2 regions of the Mesorhizobium sp. P170090 genome follow, and region 1 is predicted to be linked to the other one. Evidence: predicted binding sites of a transcription regulator. Region 1 holds the regulator's gene; the other holds the start of a gene.
The links. The regulator PhoB, encoded in region 1, activates phosphate uptake and scavenging genes when phosphate is short. The targets are predictions, from matches to a motif close to TGTCATNNANCTGTCAT.

Region 1 (5,751 bases):
CACGCTCGATGAAGACGACATCTACGACAAGAACATCGATGTCGTCGAACTGCGCGCACGCGTCGGCATGGTGTTCCAGAAACCCAACCCGTTCCCGAAGTCCATCTACGAGAACGTCGCCTACGGCCCGCGCATCCATGGGCTGGCCAAGCGCAAGTCCGACATGGACCAGATCGTCGAGCAGAGCCTGAAGAAGGCGGCGATCTGGAACGAGGTCAAGGACCGCCTGCAGGAGCCCGGCACCGGCCTGTCCGGCGGCCAGCAGCAGCGCCTGTGCATCGCGCGCGCCATCGCCGTGTCGCCGGAGGTGATCCTGATGGACGAGCCCTGCTCGGCGCTCGATCCGATCGCCACCGCCCGTGTCGAGGAGCTGATAGACGAGCTGCGCCAGAACTACACGATCGTCATCGTCACCCATTCGATGCAGCAGGCGGCGCGCGTGTCGCAGCGCACGGCGATGTTCCATCTCGGCTATCTCGTCGAGGAGGGCGCCACCGACAAGATGTTCACCAACCCCGACGACAAGCGCACCCAGGACTACATTACCGGCCGCTTCGGCTGAGCCGTCCGGCGGGTGAATTTTCAGGCACGAGGACCAAGATCATGGGTGAACATACCGTCGCCTCCTTCGATGAAGAGCTCGGGCAGATCAGCAAGCTGATCCGCGACATGGGCGATCTGGCAGGCTCGATGGTCAGCGGCTCGACCAGGGCGCTGCTCAATTCGGACAATGCGCTGGCACAGCGTGTCGTTTCCGACGACGCCATCATGGATGCGCGCCAGCGCGAACTGGACGACCGCGCCATCACGCTGATCGCCAAGCGTCAGCCGATGGCCAACGATCTGCGTGCCGTGGTCGGCTCGATCCGCATGGCGGGCGACCTCGAGCGCATCGGCGACCTCGCCAAGAACATCGCCAAACGCGTCGGCACCGTGGGCTTGAGCGTCACGCCGCGCGACCTCTCGCACTCCATCGACGCCATGGCGCAGCTGGTGCTGATCCAGGTGCAAGGCGTCGTCGAGGAATATGCCGCCACCGATGCGGCAGCGCTTGCAAAACTCAGGAATGACGACGAGCGCATCGACGTCAAATACACGTCCGTGTTTCGTGAGCTCTTGACCTACATGATGGAAGACCCTCGCAACATCACCGCCTGCACGCATCTCTTGTTCTGCGCCAAGAATCTTGAGCGCATCGGCGATCATGTCACCAACATCGCCGAAAATGCGTATTATGTGCTGACCGGCCAGCAACTGCCCGCCAATCGTCCGAAGCAGGACGAGACGGCGATGGCCATGCCGGCCTGATGAGGGTGAACTGCCGATGATCGCGCCACGCATCATGGTCGTGGAGGACGAGGAGCCGCTAGGCGTGCTCCTCCGCTACAACCTCGAATCCGAAGGCTATCACGTCGAGGTGGTGACACGCGGCGACGAGGCCGAGATCCGCCTGCAGGAAAACGTGCCCGATCTCCTGGTGCTCGACTGGATGGTGCCCGCTGTTTCCGGCATCGAGCTCTGCCGGCGCCTTAGAGTGCGGCCCGAAACCGAGCGGCTGCCGATCATCATGCTGACCGCGCGCGGTGAGGAAAGCGATCGCGTGCGCGGCCTGTCCACCGGCGCCGACGACTATCTGGTCAAGCCATTCTCGACGCCGGAGTTCATGGCGCGCGTGAGGGCGCTGCTGCGCCGGGCCAAGCCGGAAGTGCTGTCCAGCGTGCTCAAGGTCGGCGACATCGTGCTCGACCGCGAGTCGCACCGTGTCTACCGCAAGAAGAGCGAGATCAGGCTCGGACCGACCGAGTTCCGGCTGCTCGAATTCATGATGCGCCATCCCGGCCGCGTGTTCTCGCGCAGCCAACTGCTCGACAATGTCTGGGGCGAGACGATCTATATCGACGAGCGAACCGTCGACGTCCATGTCGGGCGCTTACGCAAAGCGGTCAACAACGGCCGCATGCCGGATGTCATCCGTACCATTCGCGGCGCCGGCTACGCGATCAGGGAAGACTAGGATGCTGCGCGTCGCGCCGTTGCCGGCCATTCAGGCGACATGCTTGCCGGATTTGGCCTGAATGCCCGGCGCGAAAATCTCCTGATCGACGAAGCCGAGCGCGCGCATGGCACAGCCTTCGCGGATCAGCGGCAGCTCGTTGGGCTCGGTGTCGAAGGAGATCGATTTCGAGTGCTGGCCGCCGGCGGTCTGGGCGATCGCTTCGCGCAATGCCGGTTCGATCAAGTCGAAGGCGGCGGCGCTGACGCCTACCATGGCGACGGGTGCCGGATCGATCAGCGCAAACAGGCTGCCGAGGCCGAAGCCGAGCGCCTCGCCGGCCTTGCGATAGGCTTCGCGCTCCGGGCCGTCGGTTTCGCGGGCGCGCGCGGCGAGTGCGCGCATATCAGCGTCGCCGATATCGACCGGCTCGGCATCCTCGCCCATCATTTTGGCGCTGCGCCAGATGGCGTAGTTTCCGGCATAGGCCTCGACGCAGCCGCGCCGCCCGCAGCGGCAGAGCGCGCCGCCCGGACGGTGGATCATGTGGCCGAACTCGCCGCCCGAGGAATGGGTGCCGGTGAAAAGTTCGCCTTTCAGCACCAGTCCCATGCCGATGCCGTGCGATAAGAGGATGGCGATAAAATTGTCGCGGTAGCGCTCGGGCTGGCGCCATTGCAGCGCCACCGCCATCATATTGCAGTCGTTCTCCATGGTGGCCGGAATGCCGAATTCCGCTTCCAACATGTCGGCGAAGGCAATGTCGGTCAGTGGCGTGATTGGCGACCACAGCATGGCCCGCGCCTGCGAATCGGTGATGCCCTGGATGCCCATGGCAATGCGGGCGATGCTCTGGACGTCCAGGTCCGGGTCCTCGAGACGCCGCCGGACGATTGCTACGCATTCGCCGATCAGTTCGTCGCGCGGCATGGTCAGCGTGTCGAGCCGGCGCTGTTCTTCCGCGACCACCTGGCCGGCATAGTCGATGACGGTGACGGAGAGGAAGTTCAGCGACAGCACCACGGTCATCACCGCCGCCGCTTCCGGATTGAGGCCAAGGCCGACCTGCGGCCGGCCGCGTTTCAGCGAGCCGGTCTCGCCAGGCTTGCCTTCAATCAGGATGCCTTCTTGAATCAGATCAGACGAGATTGCCGATATGGTCGAATGGCTGAGGCCGGTGGTCGCCGCAATCTCGGTCCGCGACGGCTGGCCGGCCCGGCGCACGGCCGAAATCACCATCGCGCGGTTGCGACGGCGCAGATCGTCGTGGCGGATTCCAACCGACATTTGTTTCCTCCCGGCCTCCTCGCGCCTCATGATAGTGAAGGCGTTCGACGGCACCAGCCAAATATTGGCAGACGCCGGCAGCCCTGTCATTGTTTATTGCGGAGCTCGAAAAAATTCGGCAAGGCCATCAGAAACCATGTTGACAGCGCTTTATCATTGAACCAGTGTTTTTTCGAGGCTCGAAAAAATGGAGCCTCTGTGTGCAGGCCTTCGGGCCAGTTTTGTCGCGCCGCGCGCGGCGCAGGGAGGGTTTATCATGAACAGATTTGCAGCCGCCATGCTGGCGGGCGCCGCCATGTCGCTGACGCTGGTCTCGGTCGCGCAGGCGAAGGACAAGGTCATCGGCGTCTCCTGGTCGAACTTCCAGGAAGAGCGCTGGAAGACGGACGAGGCGGCGATGAAGACGGCGATCGAAGCCGCCGGCGACAAGTACATTTCCGCCGACGCGCAGTCCAATCCCGGCAAGCAGCTGACCGACGTCGAAAGCCTGATCTCGCAAGGCGCCAACGCGCTGATCGTCCTGGCGCAGGACGCGTCGGCCATCGGCCCGGCGGTGCAGAAGGCGCTGGACGAAGGCATTCCGGTCGTCGGCTATGACCGCCTGATCGAGAACAAGGACGTCTTCTACCTGACCTTCGACAACAAAGAAGTCGGCCGCATGCAGGCCCGCGAAGTGTTCAAGGCGAAGCCCGAGGGCAACTATGTCTTTATCAAGGGCTCTGGCTCGGATCCGAATGCCGATTTCCTGTTCTCGGGCTCGATGGAAGTGCTCAAGGAAGCCATCGACTCGGGCAAGATCAAGAATGTCGGCGAGGCCTATACCGATGGCTGGCTGCCGGCCAATGCCCAGAAGAACATGGAACAGTTCCTGACCGCCAATGACAACAAGGTCGATGCCGTGGTTGCGGCCAATGACGGCACAGCCGGCGGCGTTGTCGCCGCGCTGACGGCGCAGGGCCTTGCCGGAACGGTTCCGGTCTCGGGCCAGGACGGCGACCATGCCGCTCTGAACCGCATCGCGCTCGGCACGCAGACGGTGTCGGTGTGGAAGGACGCGCGCGAACTCGGCAAGAACGCCGCCGAGATCGCCTCGCAGCTTGCCGATGGCAAGAAGACGGGCGACATTGCCGGCGCCAAGGACTTCACCACGCCTGGCGGCAACACCGTCAAGTCGCTGTTCCTGACCCCCGTCGCGATCACCAAGGACAACCTCAACGTCGTCATCGACGCCGGCTGGATCAAGAAGGACGAAGTCTGCACGGGCGTCGCCGCCGGCAGCGTCGCGGCTTGCAACTGATCTCGACGACTTGAAGAAATGAGGCGCCGCGGCTGTCAAGCCGCGGCGTTTTCTCTACGAGAATTGTGTGTTTCCGCCATCGGCGGCAAACTTCTAGGCTGTGGTCCGGCATCCGCGCCAGACGGCAAGCCGCTGGAGGACATCATGACCGACACGACCTCAAATCCGCAGGCCGATACGGCACGAGCGTCTGAACTCGGCGCGGTCGCCCGGTTCCTGAAAGCGACCGAGCTCGACACGCGCATGCTCGGCATGGTCGGCGCGCTGCTGGTCATCTGGGTCGGCATACATATCCTGTCGGGTGGGCTTTTCCTGACGCCGCGCAATCTTTGGAACCTGTCGGTGCAGACGTCCTCGGTCGCGATCATGGCGACCGGCATGGTACTGGTCATCGTCATGCGCAACATCGACCTTTCGGTGGGCTCCGCCGAAGGCGTGATCGGCATGATCATGGGCGTGGCACAGGCCGAATTCCTGATTCGCATCATCGGCTTCCAGCTTGGAAACCCCTGGCTCTGGATCATCGCGCTTGCCGCCGGCGTGGTGCTTGGTCTGCTGATCGGCGCGTTCCAGGGCTTCATCATCGCCTATATGCAGGTTCCGGCCTTCATCGTGACGCTTGGTGGCCTGCTGGTCTGGCGCGGCATGGCATGGCTCATCACCAGCGGGCGCACGGTCGCGCCACTCGACGCCACCTTCCAGCTGATGGGCGGCGGACCACGCGGCTCGATTGGCGCCGCTGCCAGCTGGATCGTCGGCATCGTCGCCGGCGCAGCGGTCGCCTTCGCGCTGCTCAACGGCCGCTCGCAACGCAAGCGCTTCAGCTTTCCACTGCGCCCCGTCTGGGCCGAGACCTTGCTTGGCGTGGTCGCTTGCGCGGCCATCCTCGGCGCCGTGTGGATCGCCAATTCCTATCCATGGCCGATCGGCATCGTGCGCCAGTATGCACAGCAGAACGGCATCACCGTTCCCGAAGGCGGGCTGTTCATCGCGCATGGCATCGCCATACCGGTGCTGATGGCGGTGATTGTCGGCATCATCATGACGTTCATCACCAAGCGCACGCGTTTCGGCCGCTATGTCTTCGCCATCGGGGGCAATCCGGAGGCAGCGGAACTCGCCGGCATCAACACGCGCTGGGTGACCATGAAGGTGTTCATGATCATGGGTGTGC
Region 2 (5,751 bases), 2.8 Mb from region 1:
GCCTCACCTGACGGTGTCAAAAGCAGATTGCGGTCGACGACGCGATAGCGTTCGCGCAGCGCGCCCAGGAAGCCGGTATAGTAGGGGTGCGTGATCCCGGCCGTGGTAAGGATATGGTAGGGCAGGAAGGCCGGGCTCACCGCGCCCATATCCTGCGCCGGACCGGTGCGGTTAGACCAGATGACCAGCGGCGTCTGATGATGCTCCAGTGCCGCCTCCGGCGTCGGTTCCTTGCGCGGCGCGACATTGTCCTTCAGGTAACCGGTTTCGACATAGACGGGGCCGAGCGGCGGCAGATGGTCGCCGAAGAAGGCGATGACCGTCGGCCGCTCGCGCTTCTTCGCCCATTCGATCAATCGCTCGAGGCCACGGTCGGCATCGGCCGATCCCTCGGCGTAGCTGAGCAGCGATTCCCGCGCCCACGTGCTGATCGGTGCCACGACCTTGTGGGTCGGATTGTAATAGCGGTACGGCTCGTAGGGACCGTGGTTCTGCAGGCTGACGGCGAAGAAGAACACCGGCCGCTCGCTGGCGTCGGCCTCTGCGATGATCTCGTCGGTCATCGACGCATCGGAAGCCAGCGGCCCGCGCTTTTCCAGTGGCGGCAGCGTCTCTTCCGAGCGGAAATCGTTGAAACCGAAATCGGCATAGACGGCGCCCCTGTTCCAGAACCAGTTGGTGCCCGGATGGATGGCGCGCGCCCGGTAGCCCTCGCTTTTCAGGAAGGTCGCCAGCGACGGCGTCGGCGTGCGCACATATTGCTGGTAGGGGATCGAGCCCGCCGGCAGGAAGGCATTGGAAAAGCCGGTCAGCGCCTCGAATTCGATGTTGGCGGTCATGCCGCCGAATTCCGGCGAAAACATATAGCCGGAACGCAGCGCCCGCACATTGGGGATCGGGTCAGGCGTGATTGTGACGCCGGGCAGCTTGGTCGGATCCCAGAAAGATTCGCTCATCACCACGATGATGTCGGGTTTCTCATCCGGTACCGAGGCCGCCACAGCAGGCCTGTCGATCGCGTCGATCGCCTTGTCGGAATAGCCCGCCGGCGCCGAGACATGCGCCATCGGCACGTTGAGCGCGAAGGCCAGCGCAAACCCGTTGGAGGCGTAGTTCTCCTTCTGGTCCCACATGATCGGGATGATCTGCAGCCGGTCGCGGGTCCACGAGAAGGTGGCGTAGTCCATGATCGAGACGAAGAAGGCGAGCAGCGGCACTGCCAGCGTCAGCCGCGCCAGCCGCCCTTTGCGGCTGAGGATCGGAACCTTGCGGCGCCACAACCGCCAGCCATAGATCAGCAGCGACAGGCCGGCGACGATGCCGACCGCCATGGCGAGCGCCGTCCAGGGCCGCTCGCGCACCAGGAGCGGCATCAGTGCCATGATCTGGCGCGAATAAAGAAAATCGGTTGGGTAGAGCGGATCGCCGAGATAATGCGACTTCTGATGCCCGACAAAGGCCAGCGCCAGCGTCAGGGGCGCCACGATCATCAGGCTCTGGTGACTGCGGCCAAGCACGGCGTCCAGTCCCATCAGCACCAATGCAAAGACAATGATGGTGGTCCAGCCCGGCTTGAATGGCTGCAGGAAGAAGTCGACCGTGCCGAAGAAGTCGCCGCGCACGATCCATTCGATAGCGAACACCAGGATGGCGGAGGCAAGCAGCGTGACCAGACCGTAGCGGATGACCGGCCATCTGCGCCCCGGCAGGTAGCCGGTGGACGGATCGTCTTCCAAGAATTGTGGCGCGGGTACGGCCGCGCCTTTCCTGATCCTAGCCACGTCTCTTCCCCCGGCCCAAGCAACGCGTATTTCCACTCGCGCCACCGTTCTGTCATAGAACTGTCATGCAAAAGCTAGCGCCTGTGGCGAAAATAAGAAGAGCCAGCAAACGATTCGTGAGCGGTTTTCATCAGGTGTGATCGGCAAAAAGCCTTTGGGAACAGGGACTCGAGGTCAGCTCCGGTTCAAGCGAGAGCCGAAATGCCGCCTCCGGGCTTGACTTGACGGTCCGCCTTGCGTCACAGGCAGGAAAAATCAGCCGCTGGAGAGCGCCCAAATGGCCGTCGCATTCACCTTTCCGGGACAGGGCAGCCAGGCTGTCGGCATGGGCAAGGACCTCGCCGACGCCTTCCCCGAGGCACGCAGGGTGTTCGAGGAAGTCGATGATGCGTTGGGCGAAGAGCTGTCGAAACTGATCTGGGAAGGCCCGGAAGAGGCGCTGACCCTGACTGCCAATGCCCAGCCGGCGCTGATGGCGGTCTCGCTGGCGGCGATCCGCTCGCTGGAAGCGCGCGGCTTTTCGCTGAAGGACAAGGTTGCCTACGTTGCCGGTCATTCGCTCGGCGAATATTCCGCCCTTGCCGCGGCCGGTTTCGTTTCGGTCGCCGATGCTGCCCGGCTGCTGCGCATCCGCGGCAACGCCATGCAGGCGGCGGTGCCGGCCGGCGAGGGCGCCATGGCGGCGATCATCGGACTGGAACAGCCCGACGTCGAAGCCGCTTGCACCGAGGCCGCAACGGGATCCGGCAAAGTCTGCCAGATCGCCAACGACAATGGCGGCGGCCAGCTGGTGATCTCCGGCGCCAGGGCGGCGGTGGAACTCGCCGCGAAACTGTGCACAGAAAAGGGCGCCAAGCGGGCGCTGATGCTGCAGGTCTCCGCACCCTTCCATTCGGCGCTGATGGCGCCGGCGGCCGATGTCATGCGCGAGGCGCTGGCCGGCGTGACCAAGAATGCACCGGTCGTGCCCGTCGTCTCCAACGTCACTGTAGCCCCGACCAGCGACCCCGACGAGATCGCGCGCCGCCTGGTCGAGCAGATCACCGGCCGCGTGCGCTGGCGCGAAACGGTGGAGTGGTTCGGCGCCAACGGCGTCGCCACGCTGTTTGAGATCGGCGCCGGCAAGGTGCTTTCCGGCCTGGCGCGGCGGATCAACCGCGACATCGCCACATCCGCCGTCGGCACGCCGCCAGATGTCGAGGCGGCGCTGGCCGCGCTTGCATAATCCACTGGCGATTCAACCCCTCCCGTGGGAAGGGTGTTCTCTTAAGATCAGGAGACGAAAATGTTCGAACTGACCGGCCGCAAGGCGCTCGTCACCGGCGCATCGGGCGGCATTGGCGAGGCGATTGCCCGGGTGCTGCATGCGCAAGGCGCCATTGTCGGCCTGCACGGCACCCGCATCGAGAAACTGGAGACCCTGGCCGGCGAACTCGGCGACCGGGTAAAGCTGTTCCCGGCCAATCTTGCCGACCGTGACGAGGTCAAGGCGCTTGGCCAGAAGGCCGAAGCCGAACTCGAAGGCGTCGACATACTGGTCAACAATGCCGGCATCACCAAGGACGGCCTGTTCGTGCGCATGGCGGACGCGGATTGGGACAGCGTGCTGGAGGTGAACCTCACCGCCGTGTTCCGGCTGACCCGCGAGCTGACCCATCCGATGATGCGCCGCCGCCATGGCCGCATCATCAACATCACCTCGGTGGTCGGCGTCACCGGCAATCCTGGCCAGACCAATTATTGCGCCTCCAAGGCCGGCATGATCGGCTTTTCCAAGTCGCTGGCGCAGGAGATCGCCACCCGCAACATCACCGTCAACTGCGTCGCCCCGGGCTTTATCGAATCGGCCATGACCGACAAGCTCAACGACAAGCAGAAAGACGCGATAATGGCCGCGATCCCGACGCGCCGCATGGGCACGAGTGTTGAAGTGGCGTCGGCCGTCGCCTATCTCGCCTCCAACGAGGCAGCCTACGTCACCGGCCAGACCATCCATGTCAACGGTGGCATGGCCATGATCTGACAGGATATTGCCGGGTGATAAGAAGACATGGCCGGCTTGTGAAAAGAGACCATTTCGCCTTGGACCTCAGCCATTTTTCGTGTAATGCGGCCCGCAACCCGGCGGTTCGGGCAAAAACCGGTCCGGCATCGTTGCGTTTCCGGCAGGACCATCTTTCAGCTTGATTAGCGGCATTCTGCCCGCTAACGAAGACAGACAAACAAAAGACGAGGATGCCCCAAATGAGTGACACCGCAGAGCGCGTCAAGAAGATCGTCATCGAACATCTTGGCGTCGATGCCGACAAGGTGACGGAGCAGGCGAGCTTCATCGATGATCTGGGCGCAGACAGCCTCGACACGGTCGAACTCGTCATGGCCTTCGAAGAAGAGTTCGGCGTCGAGATTCCGGACGATGCGGCCGAGACCATCCTGACCGTCGGCGATGCCGTGAAGTACATCGACAAGGCTTCGGCCTGACACCATCCGCAGTCATCACCGGGGAGGACCTGCGATGAGGCGTGTCGTCGTCACGGGCCTTGGCCTGGTTTCGCCGTTCGGCATGGGCTTCGAGCACAGCTGGAAGGAACTTCTGACCGGCCGCAGCGCCGCGAAGCGCGTCACCGAGTTCGAAGTGGAAGATCTTGCCTGCAAGATCGCCCACGTCATTCCTCGCGGTGACGGCACCAACGGCACGCTCAATCCCGAAGCCGTGCTCGAGCCCAAGGAACTGCGCAAGATCGGCGACTTCATCCTTTACGGGATTGCGGCCGCCGACGAAGCGCTGAAGGATTCCGGCTGGGAGCCCAGCACCGAAGCCGAGCGCTGCGCCACCGGCGTCATGATCGGCTCCGGCATTGGCGGCCTCGAGGGCATCGCCGAGAACGCTATCATCCTGAAAGAGCGCGGACCGCGCCGTATCAGTCCATTCTTCATTCCCGGCAACATTATCAACCTGGTATCTGGCCAGGTATCGATCCGGCATGGGCTGAAAGGCCCCAACCACGCCGTCGTCACCGCCTGCTCGACCGGCGCGCACGCCATTGGCGATGCCGCCCGGCTGATCATCTTCGGCGATGCCGACGTGATGCTGGCCGGCGGCGCGGAATCGCCGGTGACCAGACTATCGCTTGCCGGCTTCGCTGCTTGCCGGGCACTGTCCACCGACCGCAACGACACGCCTGAGAAGGCCTCGCGTCCCTATGACCGCGACCGTGACGGCTTCGTCATGGGCGAGGGCGCCGGGGTCGTCGTGCTGGAAGAACTCGAACACGCCAAGGCGCGCGGCGCCAAGATCTATGCCGAGGTCACCGGCTACGGCCTGACCGGCGATGCCTATCACATCACTGCACCGGCCGAAGACGGCGACGGCGCCTTCCGCTGCATGACGGCGGCGCTGAACCGGGCCAAGCTGACGCCCGCCGACGTCGACTACATCAACGCGCACGGCACCTCGACCATGGCCGACACGATCGAACTCGGCGCCGTCGAGCGGCTGGTCGGCAACGCCGCCTCGAAAATCTCGATGTCGTCGACCAAGTCGTCGATCGGCCATCTCCTGGGTGCCGCGGGTGCCGCCGAGGCGATCTTTTCGATCCTCGCTATCAGAGACAACATCGCGCCAGCTACCATCAATCTTGACAACCCGGAACGCGAAACCGCGATCGATCTTGTTCCGAACACGCCACGGCATCGCCAGGTCGACGTGGCGCTGTCCAACTCCTTCGGCTTCGGCGGCACCAACGCTTCGCTGGTATTCCAGCGTTATACAGGCTGATTGCGGTATCGACCGGCGCGCCAGCGGTCTGTCGTCAATTTTGCCATATTCAAGCCTACTCTGCCGCTGGGGATTCGTCGCATCGGCCTGAAACCGAAGGCGCTTTTTTTAAAAGCACGATGCGTAGGCTTGAAATGTTAGGGCACGCTGTGCGTCCAATCGGGCGCATGGTCGCTCTAAGAGATCAGATGG

Region 2: a site for PhoB is predicted at 1,832-1,848, ahead of AC3EML_RS14360 (LTA synthase family protein). Genes of this name have one in related genera too.

The regions. Positions count from the first base shown of each region.
Region 1 is NZ_JBYNWH010000001.1:191,543-197,293, reverse strand. It holds gene pstB (phosphate ABC transporter ATP-binding protein PstB) at 1-562, shown strand, start outside; gene phoU (phosphate signaling complex protein PhoU) at 604-1,308, shown strand; gene phoB (phosphate regulon transcriptional regulator PhoB) at 1,325-2,014, shown strand; gene AC3EML_RS00960 (ROK family protein) at 2,045-3,280, opposite strand; gene xylF (D-xylose ABC transporter substrate-binding protein) at 3,537-4,577, shown strand; gene AC3EML_RS00950 (sugar ABC transporter permease) at 4,722-5,751, shown strand, end outside.
Region 2 is NZ_JBYNWH010000001.1:3,032,778-3,038,528, forward strand. It holds gene AC3EML_RS14360 (LTA synthase family protein) at 1-1,781, opposite strand, end outside; gene fabD (ACP S-malonyltransferase) at 2,059-3,006, shown strand; gene fabG (3-oxoacyl-[acyl-carrier-protein] reductase) at 3,067-3,804, shown strand; gene AC3EML_RS14375 (acyl carrier protein) at 4,026-4,262, shown strand; gene fabF (beta-ketoacyl-ACP synthase II) at 4,297-5,559, shown strand.